4 regions of the Alteromonas sp. 5NW40-0090 genome follow, and region 1 is predicted to be linked to each of the others. Evidence: predicted binding sites of a transcription regulator. Region 1 holds the regulator's gene; each other region holds the start of a gene.

The links. The regulator LexA, encoded in region 1, represses DNA repair genes until DNA is damaged. The targets are predictions, from matches to a motif close to TACTGTATNNNNATACAGTA.
Region 2: AC27KT_RS08145 (putative DNA modification/repair radical SAM protein) is a predicted target of LexA. The motif match lies at 2,295-2,314, and genes of this name have one in related genera.
Region 3: AC27KT_RS00375 (exonuclease domain-containing protein) is a predicted target of LexA. The motif match lies at 1,760-1,779, and genes of this name have one in related genera.
Region 4: AC27KT_RS03605 (YebG family protein) is a predicted target of LexA. The motif match lies at 1,403-1,422, and genes of this name have one in related genera.

Annotation. Positions count from the first base shown of each region.
Region 1 covers NZ_BAAJLT010000002.1:111,957-115,844, reverse strand. The annotation lists gene ctaD (cytochrome c oxidase subunit I) at 1-167, opposite strand, end outside; gene coxB (cytochrome c oxidase subunit II) at 178-1,341, opposite strand; gene lexA (transcriptional repressor LexA) at 1,923-2,549, opposite strand; gene AC27KT_RS02565 (hypothetical protein) at 2,662-3,888, opposite strand, start outside.
Region 2 covers NZ_BAAJLT010000005.1:216,237-220,124, forward strand. The annotation lists gene AC27KT_RS08140 (TIGR03915 family putative DNA repair protein) at 101-895, opposite strand; gene AC27KT_RS08145 (putative DNA modification/repair radical SAM protein) at 947-2,188, opposite strand; gene AC27KT_RS08150 (response regulator) at 2,456-3,888, opposite strand, start outside.
Region 3 covers NZ_BAAJLT010000001.1:81,365-85,252, reverse strand. The annotation lists gene AC27KT_RS00380 (hypothetical protein) at 1-887, opposite strand, end outside; gene AC27KT_RS00375 (exonuclease domain-containing protein) at 1,174-1,695, opposite strand; gene AC27KT_RS00370 (SDR family oxidoreductase) at 1,948-2,898, opposite strand; gene AC27KT_RS00365 (AraC family transcriptional regulator) at 3,100-3,888, shown strand, end outside.
Region 4 covers NZ_BAAJLT010000002.1:342,442-346,329, reverse strand. The annotation lists gene rplI (50S ribosomal protein L9) at 102-554, opposite strand; gene rpsR (30S ribosomal protein S18) at 581-808, opposite strand; gene rpsF (30S ribosomal protein S6) at 820-1,221, opposite strand; gene AC27KT_RS03605 (YebG family protein) at 1,468-1,755, shown strand; gene AC27KT_RS03600 (ABC transporter ATP-binding protein) at 1,978-2,760, shown strand; gene AC27KT_RS03595 (ABC transporter permease) at 2,760-3,888, shown strand, end outside.

The sequences.
Region 1 (3,888 bases):
AGGTAAAGTGTGCCTATGTCTTTATGGTTAGTAGTAAACAACCAGCGCGTTATCCCTTTAGGAATATGGTCGTGGTGTTCATGATCATCATGTAGGTGATCGCCACGTGCGTGACCGCTATGAGGCGCAGAGGTATCAGGCGAAATAACTTCAGTTGCTTTGCTCATTTTTCTGCTCCTAGTTTCCGTTTGCCACTGCATTGACGTCTTTGGCCTGCACCATGTCGCCAGTGTTATTGCCCCAGGCATTGCGCTCATAAGTCACTACCGCTGCAATTTCTTTAAGGCTTAGCATTTTGCTAAACGCCTGCATAGCCGTACCCGACTTACCGTGAAGTACAATATCAATGTGACCTTGCTGATCTTCTAACGCCATTTTGCTGCCCTTTAATGCTGGGAACACGCCAGGTAAACCTTCACCATTTGGCATATGGCAAGCTGCGCAGGTGGTGTTGTAAACACGCTCGCCAACTTTCATTAACTCATCCATCGACATGTTCATAGAAAGTAGGCGTTGCTCTTCTTCTTTCGCTTTGCGAACAATTTCTTCTTGTTCGCCCATCCATTTATCAAATTCCGCAGGCTCTTTAGCAATCACCACAACCGGCATATAGCCGTGGTCTTTTCCACAAAGCTCTGCGCACTGTCCGCGATAAATACCAGGCTCATTCACCTTGGCCCAAGACTCGTTAATAAAACCGGGGTTGGCATCTTTTTTCACAGCAAAATCAGGAACCCACCAAGAGTGGATCACGTCGTCTGAAGTAATAAGAAAGCGTACTTTTTTTCCAGTAGGAATAACCAATGGGCGGTCAACTTCCAGCAGGTAGTTATCTGTTTTCTGAAATTTGTTTTCTATTTGCTCGCGCTGAGTGGCGAGTAAAGAATAAAACTCTACGTCGCTATCCATGTACTTGTAATGCCATTTCCATTGAGAGCCTGTTACTAACACCGTCATGTCAGGCTCAGACGTGTCTTCCATAGCAATTAGGGTATTCGCTGCGGGTACCGCCATGAAAATAAGAATAAGGAAAGGAATAACGGTCCAAGCAATTTCAACCTTCACGTTCTCATGAAAATTTGCTGGCTTCGCGCCACGGGACTTTCTGTGCAGATACATCGAGGCAAACATAACCCCAAACACTACAACAGCAATGCCAACGCATATAAAAAACATCAGCATGTGGAGGTCGTAAACCTGACCACTGATGTCGGTGGCACCGCGTCTTAAATTAAGTGAAGAAGCCTCTTCACTGACTTCTTGGGCAAGAAGCAAAGGAGAAAAAAGCAAAAACGGTATTGTTGAACACCATTTTGCGAAAACGGTCGTTAGTTGTTTCACTCAGCACCTCCGTAATAGCAAGACCAAAAACGCTGATTATTTTGCGCGATGCCCTACCAAATGGTTTGCGAACGATTGACCCATCACCTCAACTTGTAAAACAAATTTAGAGTCATTGTTATTATTTTGTTAATCTCTGTCTAAGAATTGCGCAATAATGCCGTGCCGTCTAGTCTTTTCTGTTAAAAATTTAACGAAGCGTTCAATTTTTAATCATTTGCCGTGGCAGCCTTACGTTACATATTGGATGGAAAAAGAAATGAGCATGTACTAAGCGAGGATGAAATCAAACGCACATTTTGAACAACCCAAAGGTTCTATGAGCAATCATTTGACCATAAAATCAACAACTAATAGGTTGTAAATATTTATTTTCAAACAGACTTTAAAATAATGAATGCATATTCAGTAGTTCATTCACGGGCAAAATACGCTTAATACGTTTTCTGACAGTTTTGGTTGGGTTCATTTTTTAAAAGCGTGCTTGTACACCCTAACTCCAGAAAACTGGTAGAAATAAAGCAATAAAAGGCATAAAAAAAGCGGCTAGTGCGCCGCTTTTCGTTGAAGGTGTTAAAACCTTACATCCAGTCCGCGTTTCTTATAACGCCTACTGCGATCCCCTCAATAGCAAAAGGTTCGTTGGCTAGGTCTACTCGAATAGGTGCAAATTCTTCGTTTTCGGCATGAAGTAATACTTCACGACCACGTTTCTCTAAACGCTTTACCGTAACGTCTTCGTCTACACGTGCCACAACGACTTGGCCATTGTGAACATCGGTGGTGCGATGCACAGCAAGGAGGTCACCATCTAGAATACCTATGTCTTTCATACTCATGCCGTTAACACGCAGTAAAAAGTCTGCTTGAGGTTGAAACAGTGCAGGGTCTACCTTGTAGTGTGATTCTACATGCTCTTGCGCCAAAATTGGCTCACCCGCCGCCACACGTCCAATGAGAGGTAGGCCTTCTTCTTCAGGTACGTCATTTTCGAGGGGAATATTGAGTTTGATACCCCGAGAGGTACCCGGCAGAATTTCTATCACGCCTTTACGCGCCAAGGCTTTCAAATGTTCTTCTGCAGCGTTGGCAGAACGAAAACCAAGTTGACGAGCGATTTCCGCACGCGTGGGCGGCATCCCCGTTTCTTGCATGGTGGTTTTGATAAGTTCTAAAACTTCTGTTTGTCGAGCTGTGAGTGGGCGCATAAAAGACCTGTCTGTTCATACAGTTCCTGTAAGTATATACACCTAAAACTAAATAACAAGCACTTGCCGCGTCTTTTGCCATAAGCAATAGATAGCGACAAGTGTCTTACCTTTATTTCACAAGAAGGGCCATGTTCGGATTACCTATTTGAAGCTCTACTTCACCGGCATTGTTCTCTCGGGTATGCATACCATCGACATGATTAATGCCAATGGAAGGGCTACGCCAAATAACATGTCCTTTGTTATCTATTTCAGTGACTCGGTAAGCAACGTTGTCATAATAACCATACGATGAGTCATATTCTTCAGCTTGGTAAATGCCAAGTATTGATTGATTAGACGATGTCGTCGGAATAACGGCTATATTTTGAAGATTGAATGTAGGCGTTATGGCGTCCTTAAGTACCAAGGCGTCATTTGTTACGTCATAAATATTTATTCTATTGTAGTTTCTATCTAAGCATGCGAACTCAGAGGCGTCGTCGCCATCGGCATTAATTCTTATCAATTGACTACAAGAAACATCTAGTTCATTAAGTCCGACAAACTCGCCATCTCGCATTGTATAGAGCTTTAATGATTCATAGCCACTAACAGCAAAGAAGTGTTCACCATTATTGGTGAGCTCAGCGACAGCATCAATTGAAAACTCGTTGATGACAGAATCGATGAGGACTTGGTTTTCAATATCGAATGCTTTGAGTCGATTGTTTTCGACAATGACCGCATCAACAAAATTATCGTCATTAACGTCTACAGCTTCGATGAGTGAGACTTGGCTGTTTTGATTTTGGCTCAGCGACCACTGAATTGAGTTATCTGACAACTTAACTACGTTGAATGATGTATTGCTATTCAAAGCTCCTGTGAATAATTCACCCACGCCATCATTGTTATAGTCAGTAACAACGGGGCTGCTGTAGTCAAAAACATCGTCGCCGAGTTCGTCGCTAATGGTAACCTCATTATCCTTGTTAACTGACAGCACTTGAATTGATGTGTAGTAGTTAGTTGTCTCACTAACAAAGACAGCTCTTTCATCATTATCACCAAAAGGGGCCCAGCCGGCAGCAAAGTAATTAGAAGATTGTGCTTCAGTTCGTATATCTGATAAGACGTAGTCGCCCTCAGCATCTTGCTGTGCAACCTGAATTTCGCTGTCGCCGGTCCAGATAATTTCGTTTCGGCTATCGTTATTCAGGTCGCCGATTAAAAGCGACATACCGCTATACGTATCATGAATAACGCTCCATTGTTCCGAAATTTGACCACCTTCAAGCGTGAAAGCTTTCACCTCTCCCCACTGGCACTCAGAAATTACAAGCATTCCCTCATT
Region 2 (3,888 bases), on a different contig from region 1:
TAACTATGCGGCGAGTTGTTAAGAACATAACACCCAAGAGCCTACCGTTTTTCGTATATATAGCATCTTACTCAAACATTTTGAACTTATGTACAAGAGTCTAGTTAGTCTTACAATCACTGATCATTTTCCGGGTGCGTGTATCTGATTGTTTGATCATATCGTCTATTAGTGTCGTTTCAGGCATGTTTTTCCAGTACTTCTTAGGCATTTGGTTTAACATCGCACTTGTCTTGATACGTGCAGGGTTAAATATATTGGCGTAGTAGGTTAGCCAGTATTTTTCAATGCGGTCGTCATCGGGTACAACACTTGAATCGGGATTATCTTCAAGTACTAGGGTTTCAGTATCCCAGTGAGCTGCACGATAGGGTGTTAAGATTGACCAACGCATATTTTTAAACCGGCTTTGGAAGAAGTTAAGTTTTATTTCTAAACTGAAGTGCTCGGGCTCATACCATGCAACAAAATGCTCTTGCCCCTCTAGGCTAATTTCTCTGAACCTTAAAAAAGCACTCAATTTGTAAGCGTCGCGTTTTACCGCTTTCGCCATAGCAAAAAGCTGGATAACATCGTCATCAGTTTTGATTTGAATGAGCTGCTTATTTTCATAAACTACACGCCATAACACCCGGTAACACAATGCAAATCGATTTTCATCGTTATGGCATAAGGCGTACTTTAAAAGCATTAATGTAGGTTTAGGAATGCTAAGTTTACTTTGCGGCATTTTGCTTTCGCATGGCTCAGCATCGCTACCAAACAGATCGTTTTGTACTGAATGCGCGTTCTGCCAGATGAGATGTTCAGGGCGAATACGCTCAGCGATGCATCGACGCGAGGCTTCGCGCCATTCATCAAAGCCAGGTACTGAAGTAATGGTAATGATCTTCATATAGAGCGACCTTTTAGTCTGAGGCTGAACATATCTGCGTTATCATCATACTCAAGCGCCAAACAACTCAAACTGTTTAGGCTGTTTAAACTGAAGCTCAAAATTATTACTGTCGAGTAAATGGATATCAGGGAAGTAATCTCCCACGCTGATGAAAGGCTTCAACTTTTTAAGGGGTAGACGCATTTTTGTAAGGTCGATCCAGTTAAGCTTAGTATTACGCCTTATAGATAGAATTCTTTGTACCGTTCGTGCACCAAGGCCGGGAACGCGCAGCAGCATCTGCTTATCAGCTTTGTTTAAATCTATCGGAAACATGTGACGATTGCGAAGTGCCCATGCAAGTTTAGGGTCGTAGTCCATGTTTAACATGTCATCTTGCAAGATTTCATCTAAGCCAAAGCCGTAAAAGCGCAAAAGCCAATCCGCTTGATATAGGCGGTGTTCTCGTATCAATGGCGCCGGTTTTAACGGTAAAACTTCCGAAGCATCAGGAATAGGGGAAAATGCCGAGTAATATACACGACGAAGTTTTTGCTCGCTATAGAGCTTTACGCTTGTACCTAAAATGGTTTTATCGTTCGACCCATCGGCACCTATAATCATTTGCGTAGACTGTCCCCCTGGTACAAAACGGGGAGGGCGTTTACCTGAATACGTCTTGTCTACTTTATGCTCTGCAATTTTTTCTTTTAGCGTATTCATCGACCTATGAATATCATTAAGGTCTTTCTCTGGTGCGTATTTATTTAGCGAAGACTGCGTGGGCATTTCTACATTAATACTAAGCCTGTCTGCATAAAGGCCTGCCTCTGCTTGTAATTCTGGCGATGCATTCGGGATAGTTTTAAGATGAATATATCCCTTAAAACCATGATCAAGGCGCAAAGACTTTGCGATGCGTACCATGCTCTCCATAGTGATGCCGGGTGATCCCACAATCCCAGAGCTTAAAAACAAACCCTCAATGTAATTGCGCTTGTAAAAGTTAAGGGTTAATTCTACCGTTTCTTTAACCGTAAAACGCGCTCGTTGAACATTGCTTGAAACCCTATTAATGCAATAATGACAATCATAAATACAGTAGTTTGTCATAAGAATCTTAAGCAGCGATACACACCTACCATCAGGCGTAAAACTGTGGCATATACCCGAGCCACCGGTAAGCGAGCCTATGCCTGCTTTTTCGGTTTTCCCCGCTTGTCGTTTACCGGCGGAACCGCTCGCACAAGACGCGTCGTACTTGGCCGCATCGGAAAGAATTTCAAGTTTTTGTATCAGTCTGTCATGCATCGCCGATGTATACTTCCTTTAACCAATCACAGCAAACAACCTAGTATTTTTCGCCAAATCATCGATACGAGCTTTTTTGGCATAGGCTGGGTTGTATTATTTTATAGCATGTATATATATACAGTACAAATGGTAACGCTAATAGGGAAGCAAGATTTAATGTAAGCCTTAGCGGCTTACTACATAGATGAATGGGCATAAGGCAACAAGTTGCTAGAGAAAGAAAAGGTAAGTTTGCTTTAAAAAAAACCAATATAGCACTGGCTATCAAAAGCCAATATATTTAGAAAGTTCATCTCGAATGTTTTCGTACTTTTCTTTGTATGGCGCTTTGAGTGTCATGTCATCAATAAGCTTAAACAAACGCTTACATTCGTTTATCAATTTCATTTCGGCCTTATCTTCTTGTATGGCTATCTGAAGAAGACACTGAAGCAAATTTAGTGCAACGCCTGTATTAACGGGGGCAAAACCCTGAGCAAGGGCAAACGAAGCTTTTGCTCGTTCGTAGTCTTGCTGTTGATAGTGTTGAATACCTTCGCGGTTAAACTGTTGGTAACTCGCTAGATTTTTCTGTGCATTTTTAGCCTGTGTCTCTAGCATGTTCACACTATTTTGGTCGAGTTCGTCACCTCTCGATGAGAGAATAGAATTAAGTTGCAGCGCGTCGTCATATTCTCCCAGCTTGTACATAACCTTAATGCTATCGGGAATAAAAGCAGTGGGAACCTCGGAATATTTATCGTCTAATAGTGCTTGAGAAGTATTTAAGTGACGTTTAGCGTCGATTAATTTTCCGTCTATCGCACTTATTCTGGCATTTACAATATTGCCAAAAATATCAACGTCAAACTCTCTGTCTACTTTTTGTAAATGTTCATCAAACTTACCTCTCTGGAGAGTAAGCAAGGCTTCTTGTTGATATTTATTGCGCTGCTTTTTATCTTCAGCAAACTCAGCAACATCGAGTAAACTACGAATAATGCCGCACCAGTGTAAGCTTTTCTTATTCACCGTGCGTTTAGACAAGTCCCAAATAGCCTGGCTGGATGTTGCGGCTAATATCAAATCGTCATTCTGGCGACCAATTTCGCAGGCTTTAAAATGTCGAGGTAATGAAAAGGGAGACAGCTTTATAGCCTCTTTTATCGCTTCTAATGCCTTTACACCAGCTTCCAAAGCCTGATGCGCCTGTGCAAGCATATCATGAGCGTCGGCATTGAACCTGTTGCGCTTCAGTATTTTCTTGGCAACCGATATCGCTTTTTCATATTCGTTAAGAAGGAGATAAGACCTTCCGATGGCAACTTGCGCCCATAAAACTGGTTTACCGTCTATATAACTACGCAGAACATCAAGTGCTTTTTCAGGCTGTGATATTCGCCAATAGAGTTCCACTAAAAGCTGCTCGCAGTGCCCTTTGTAATGACGAGGATTTTCTAAAAGCGTTTCAATTTGGTCTATCGCGCTATTAATCTCACCTTGCTCAATCAAATTGAATACATACTGAAGGAATTGTCTTTTCTGCCAAGCCCGAATAATGCGAGATTTTAGTTGTACTTGTGAGAAGGGTTTTATCAGAAAGTCATCTGGTCGCCGCTCAATACTACCTAGTACCACAGGTCGAGCGCTATCAGCGCTGATAAGAATGAAAACAGATGTGGGGCCAATAAGCCTGCGGGTACGTAATTCTTCGATAA
Region 3 (3,888 bases), on a different contig from region 1:
GGTGGTAGCTGGAGGTCAACAGTGCGTTCATGCTCAGGTGCCTGAACATTAACATCATCATTGCTTAATACGTATTGCGCGTAACGTCTGTAATACGGAAATTTTTCCTGCTCTTTCTTTTCTCGATGCTCTTTGTTTATCTCTAGATAATCACTGGTGAAATCAAAATTCACATTGGAAACGAATACAAAGCCTGATTGATTATCGACCGTTGATGTATTCACGATGGGCGTAGGTTTTGGCATGTTATGGTCGCCCCAGTTACTTAAATAGAACTGTCTATCAGAACTAAGATTCAGTGTTCTGGTTGCTACCGCATGGTCAATCATCTGTGAGTGATAATGGTCAAAGGCTAAGGCTTGCTCGTAGAAAAAGTTGATTTTGTCGTAGATAACCTTAGCCCCCAGTTCATGCTTGTCCACCATGCGATTAAAGATGTCTTTATTCATTAAATCTTTGAAGATTTTAACGTTATCTGAATCTCGATAATGACGGTTTGCTGGGTTTAACTTAACAGTTATCTTACTATCACATGCATGACAGGTAAGAAATTGTGAGCCAAGCTTTTCTTCCTTGATTATTTGAGTGACGGGCTTACGACCTTTTTTGAGTGGCTTTTTGACAATGCGCTCGACAATGCGGCCAGGCTGGGCTTTCCCATCTAATTTGTAGAGTTCGGGGTGAGTATAAATTCCCTTGTCTCTGTTTTTACACCGAGGCTTTTGCTTTTTAATGCCACGCCTATTATTAGGAGATAGTGGGATATAGTAGTGCCGAAACGTCTTAGGTTGTCCGGGGATAGCTTTATTCTGACACGTTGGCTCGACTGGCTCGTATATGGTTGAAAGACGTTTTACTTCTAATTCAAAACAACGATTGTGTAGCATGGTGGTACTGTGACCACATAATTTGCAAGTGAGCAGATGCTCAGATTTATCGTCACTCCATGTAAGCTTGTATTCGTTACCTAAGCCCCGTTTAAGCTCACCATTTTCTTTGTAAGTGGGGTTTTTAGCTACGACACCAAAATTCTTACATTCTGGATTTTTACAAAAGTTAAGCTGGGTATATATGCCAGTTTCCTTGTTTTTATAAGCTCTTGGAATGGATATGGCTTTGGTTGGCGTATGCTTATTCTGCTGTGGTGTTGATTTTAGCGGCTCAACCGTATCATCAAGTAATTTGAAAAACAGCTCTGCACATTAAAGAAGCATCAAGTAGCGCACTGTGTTTAGTTCGCCTTGAAATATCAATGCCGTATCGTAAGCAAGCCGCATCTTGGCTGATTTTCCTAGCACCAAATTTGCTCTTAGCAAGCTCCATTGCACAAGTGACTTCAGCACAAATATCAGACACCGTTGAAGGGTAATTAACTCGGTTTAACTCTGCATTTAAAAACCGTAAATCAAAAGCTGCATTGAAGATAACGAGGTGACTGTCCCTGATAAATTCAATGAATTGCTGATGGATATCACTAAAGGTGGGTTGGCCTTCTAATTCTTCATCTAGGATTTCATGAACTCGAAAAGCGCTCTTAACGGACTTTTTGCCCTCAGGGTTAATTTTGAGATTGAATACATGTCCTGTTGGAGCAGCATCTTCATATTCTATGCAAGCTAGGTCGATGATCCGATGGTTACCTTTATGGGGATCTAAACCTGTAGTTTCCGTATATAAGAAGACATATTTCGTCATAATTACCACTCCTATAGCCAATATTATAGGAGGTTTTGACAAGTTTTAAATAACTCATTGAAAAAACTGACTAATCGTACATTATTTCAGTTATTTTAACTTTGGAATTAAGCTTGCAATAAAGATTTATTCGTTACTTTTCAAGTGTATAAAATAATAAAGAGCCACTATCCTAAAATAGCACCTCCAAGTTGACTCAATAGCCCGAAATAAAAACAGCTTTTCTCATTTCATCAACATTCAATTTAGTAATTAAAACGACCAGGTAAAGTCGGTCGCTTCTTCTGATACGGCCCAAAGTTTTGTTAGCACTTTTTTGTCTACAGCAAACTCCTCCAATTTACCCTCTCCAACAGGGCCGCCAAAATTCATTAACCCTGTTGGTCCATAATAGGCACGCTGTTTAAGGTTATCTTCGGTGGCACACATCACTTCAGGGTAGGCGCCTTTCTCGGCAGACTGCGCCAGCCCTATTTTCACCATAAAGGACCAAGAAATACGGGTTACCCAGTTAGCACTTTCTCGTATAAGGGTGGTGTTCGACGCTCCGGGGTGACACACAAACACCTTCACGTGTTTATTATGTGCTTTTACTTTGTCTTGTAATTCGTAAGCAAACATCATTTGCGCCAGTTTACTTTGGCTGTATACCTTGTTGGGGTTGTAATTTTTGTCCCAGTTCATGTCATTAAACTGCATGGTTCTTAGGCCCATTTTGTGCCCTTCACTAGCAACGACTACAATGCGTCCTTTCGACTCATTGATACGATCGAATAACAAACCACACAGTAAAAAGTGACCGTAATGGTTAACGCCTAATTGGCTTTCAAAACCATCCTCGGTTAATTCTTGCGTTGATATTTGTGCAATAGCAGCATTACAAATTAGCGCGTCGATAGTAGGAACTTGAGCTAAGATTTCTTTTGCTGACTGTCTCACAGCATTAAGGCTGCTTAGGTCAAGGCGTATATAGCTGACATTGGCATCGTTACCAAACTCTTGCTTTAACGTAGCGATAGCGTCATGGGATTTGCTCGGGCTTCGGTTCAACATAACGACTTTCGCACCTTTGGACAGTAGAATACGTGTAGCCTCAAACCCAGCGCCCGTATTTGCGCCTGTTATTAAAAACGTCTTACCGTTTGCGTTTTCAATACGAGATGGCGTCCAACCGCCTTTTCCAAATAGATTACTCTTTGTCATCTGCTTCACACCTTTTGCCACTAAATTTTGTATACTTGTAATATAATGACTAACGATTGGGTAAAGTAGGCGAAAAACTCTTGAAAACTTGCCTAATCGTATCACCTTGTTGTTAAGGGTGAAGTTTGCTGCTAGATTGCAAAACGCAAAAAATCAAAAAACACGACGTAAACAAAAGATGGGGTAGTGGTGTAAAACGCTATGAGCAAAGCACTAATAAAGCAGTTAATTGAAGAGAAAGTGGAAAACAGCGGCTTATACGATACCGGGATCGATGGTGTTCAACTTTTTAAAATAACACAGCCCATCGAATGTGCTCCTGTAGTATACGAACCGTCACTAACTGCCATTGTTCACGGCGGTAAAGAAGCCATTTTGAATGGGGATAAGTATACCTTTAACACCAGCAAATATACTTGCTGCACCATGTCTATGCCTGTAGAGGCGGGCATTCCCGATGCTTCTGAGGAAAGCCCACTTCTGGGGGTTTATATTTCTTTAAATAGCAGATTGATGACCGATTTAGCTATTGAGTTTGAAAGTGTAGGCGGTAATTTCAGTCAATCGTCAGCTTCGTCTGCACCCTCGGGCATTGCTTCAGCCCGCTGGGATGCTGATTTTACCGATGCCCTATATCGCTTACTTCTTCTCACTGATAATGCTACCGACATTCATATATTAGCCAGTACGCGTTTGCGCGAGCTGTATTACTCGGTATTAAAAGGGGAAGCGGGTAGCACAGTAAGAGGTAGTTTTGGCGTAGGCAATGCTATAGGGCGTGCTATTGAATACCTGGCCTCACATGTAAATGAAAACGTCACTATTGACGATATGGCCAGTAAGATAGGTATGAGTAAGGCCGTATTTCATCGTAAATTCAAACAAGCCACTACTATGTCGCCTATTCAGTTTGTCAAATCGATGCGGTTGAATAACGCAGCCAAACGAATATCTGAAGGCACAAACGTAAGTGTTGCAGCATTGGATGTT
Region 4 (3,888 bases), 230 kb from region 1:
GCTATTATCTATACGGATTGGTATTGATCTTAAGTATCGGAGAAAAATTTTGAGCAAAAAAAAGCCGCTCTAAGAGCGGCTTTTTTCAAATACGTCAGCGATTACGCTTCAGCAATGATGATCACTTTGATTGAAGTGATAACGTCAGAGTGAAGTTGTAAGTCGATGTCATACTCACCAGTCTCACGAAGAGTACCAGTAGGTAGTTTAACTTCTGCTTTTTGTACTTCAACGCCAGCTGCAGTGATTGCATCAGCGATGTCACGAGTACCAACAGAGCCAAATAGTTTACCTTCGTCACCAGCAGGAGCTGCGATTGTAACTTCAGCAAGCTCAGCAACTTTTTCAGCGCGTGCGTTAGCAGCAGCTAGTTGCTCAGCAATTTTCGCTTCAAGTTCAGCACGACGTGCTTCGAACTTTTCAACGTTGTCTTTAGTTGCAGGAACCGCTTTACCCTGTGGGAAAAGGAAGTTACGAGCGTAACCAGACTTAACAGTCACTTGGTCGCCCAGGCCGCCAAGGTTGGCGATTTTATCTAGTAGGATGATATTCATCTTAGCTAACCCTTATATTCGCCAAATTACTTGTGTGAATCAGTGTACGGAAGCAACGCAAGGAAACGTGCGCGCTTGATCGCAGAAGACAGCTGACGCTGATATTTTGCGCTTGTACCAGTAATACGGCTAGGGACAATTTTACCGCTCTCAGTGATGTAGTTCTTAAGAGTAGCGATATCTTTGTAATCAATCTCAGTCACACCTTCTGCAGTGAAACGGCAGAACTTACGACGTCTGAAAAAACGAGCCATGGGTGATCTCCTTAAGCGTTGTCTTCAGTGGTTTCAGTTTTCTTTTCCGCGCGATCTTGGCGAGGAGCAGAATCGTCACGACGCTCACGACGAGGCTCTTCTTTCATCATTGGAGAAGGCTCAGTCACAGCAGTCTTAGTGCGCATAACCATGTTACGTAGGATCACGTCGTTGAAACGGAAAGCATTTTCCAATTCATCAACAGCTTCTGCAGACGCTTCAGCATTGATAAGTACGTAGTGGGCTTTGTGCAGCTTTTCAATTGGGTAAGCCAGTTGACGACGGCCCCAATCTTCTAAACGATGAATCTGACCACCGTCTTGCTTTAGGATTGTGGTATAACGCTCGATCATACCAGGTACTTGTTCACTCTGATCAGGGTGAACCATAAATACGATTTCGTAATGACGCATTATAGCTCCTTACGGTTGTAGCCTCGACAGTACAGCCGACTGTATGGAGACAAGGAACGAATTGGGATGGCTGTAAGGGCGCGCATTATACGCAGCAGTTACTAATTGCACAAGCATTAATCACCTTTAGAACAATCATTTGCCCTTTCCCCAAACACTACGCTCAGACATTTAACCAAAATACTGTTTATTTATACAGTAAAATACTGTACAGTTTTTGTGTCTTTAATAAACAGGGGACCTACCATGGCCATTACCACACAGTATGTTGTTACGCACAAAGGGGTAGAAAAATTGGTAACTACCGACAAAAAAGAAGCCGATCAGTATGACAAAATGCTCGATGCAGCAGATAACCTTGCTGACTACATTCATGCGAAGGGCATTAAGCTAGACGATAGCGTAGTGGAAGAGCTCACCATTATGCTGTCTAAAAACAAAGATAAAATCAGTAAGATTTTCAAAGGTGCAACGGCTGAAAGCGTTTTAGAAGATGAAAGCGCAGAAGTGGTAAAACTACAAGCTAACGGCTGATAATTTAGGCGCGCCTCTCTTTTACGTCGTTATGATGAGCAATTAATAAGAGCAATTGCCGCTTTAGGCTGATGAGATCTGATAGCATAGCTATACGCAAAAATGTTATTTGATAACATTACCTCAACGCGGCAATGTGTTTTCTCTGGTTTTTAACTGGGTGAACAGACGTGTCGCTTTTGCTAATGTGAACATAAGACGTAAATACAGGTCGGGCTTAGCGTGAATACCATCAGTAAAAACAATAGCACTCACTCCCAGCGCAACGCAGTGAATAAAGAGCGCAATACAGCGATTGAAGTTAGCAATTTACAGTTTTCGTACACCAAAGAAAGTTCCCCCATCATTGACATTAAAGCGTGGCAAGTTTCGCAAGGTGAGCACGTTTTTCTCTCAGGGCCTTCGGGTAGCGGAAAGAGCACATTGCTCAATTTGCTGTGCGGAACATTAACTCCAACTCAGGGCGACATCGCCTTATTAGCGCAGCCTTTCTCCGCATTATCGAACCGACAGCGGGACAAGTTTAGAGCACGCAATATCGGCGTTGTTTTTCAACAATTTAATCTTATTCCCTACCTTTCTGTGGCACAGAACATTAATGCGGCGGTGTATTTTGCAAGTACAAACGTCAGCAAGACAGCATCAGACGCAAAGCTTCGTCATTTACTGGACAAGCTACAGCTGCCTTCTCACGTGCTGCATGCGAAAGCTGACGCATTGAGTATTGGTCAGCAGCAGCGCGTTGCCATTGCCAGAGCACTGATTAACGACCCACAATTATTAATTGTCGATGAACCTACCTCTGCCCTAGATACCGATGCCAGAGATAGTTTTATGTCGCTGCTAAAAGACGTTGCAGGTGAAAGCACCATGATTTTTGTTAGTCACGATAAAGCCATGGAGAGTTATTTCGACCGCCACTGCAGCATGAGTGAATTAAGCCCAAGTACAAACCACATAAAAACGCGAGGCGCTGAGGCCCCAAAAGCACAGGAGCGTGCGTAATGCTAAGTACCATTGCTATTGAAAGCTTAAAGCGCAGGAAAACAACGGCAATCCTCACACTTTTAAGCATTACCATCAGCATTAGTTTACTTTTGTGCGTGGACATTATTCGCACCCAAGTTAAAACCAGTTTTACGCGCACCGTTTCTGGTGTAGATCTTATTGTTGGCGCACCAAGTGGACAGCTTAATTTACTCCTGTCATCAGTGTTTAATATAGGCACTCCCACCAAAGGTATTGAATATAAAAGTATTGCGGCGCTTCAATCTAACAAGCAGGTATCGTGGCTTATCCCACTATCTTTGGGTGATACCCACAGAGGTTTTAGAGTAGTAGGTACGACCAACAGCTTTTTCGACCACTTTAAATACGGTGATATGCAATCACTTGAAATGGCAGCAGGCTCGACATTTACGCAGCCACTGTCTACCGTTATTGGCGCAGATATCGCCAAATCATTGGGGTACAAGGTAGGGGATAAGATTATTATTTCCCATGGTCTGGGTAGCGTATCGTTCAACAACCATGATGATCACCCTTTCACTATCTCAGGCATAGTTAAGAAAACCGGTACGCCCGTAGATAAAGCCGTATACGTTACCCTACAGGGACTTGAAGAAGCCCACACAGGACCTAAACATTCCCCCACCTCAATGTTAGGCCGTAAATCTGCTGACAAGGCGAACGAGCATGAGCATGAGCATGAGCATGAGCATGAGCATGAGCATGACGAGCATACAAAAGAACATGCAGTTTACAATAGCGAAGCGTTTACGCCTGAGTCAGTATCCGTGGTGATGCTGGGGCTTAAACATCGGGTAACTGCACTGCAGCTTCAGTATCAAATTAATCAAAGTAAAAAAGAGCCGCTAATGGCTATTCTACCGGGCATGGCACTCGCAGAACTTTGGCAAATTATGGGAAATGTTGAATCGCTATTGCTTGGACTTTCCGGTCTTATCGTCATCTGCGCGCTAATTGGGCTTGCGACTATGCTGCTGGCAACGATGAGAGAGCGTTATCAAGAAATCGCGGTTTTACGAACTATAGGCGCAGGACCGTTTACCTTACTGCTACTCATACAGATTGAAGCTATGCTGCTTACGATTGTGAGTGCAGTACTGAGTT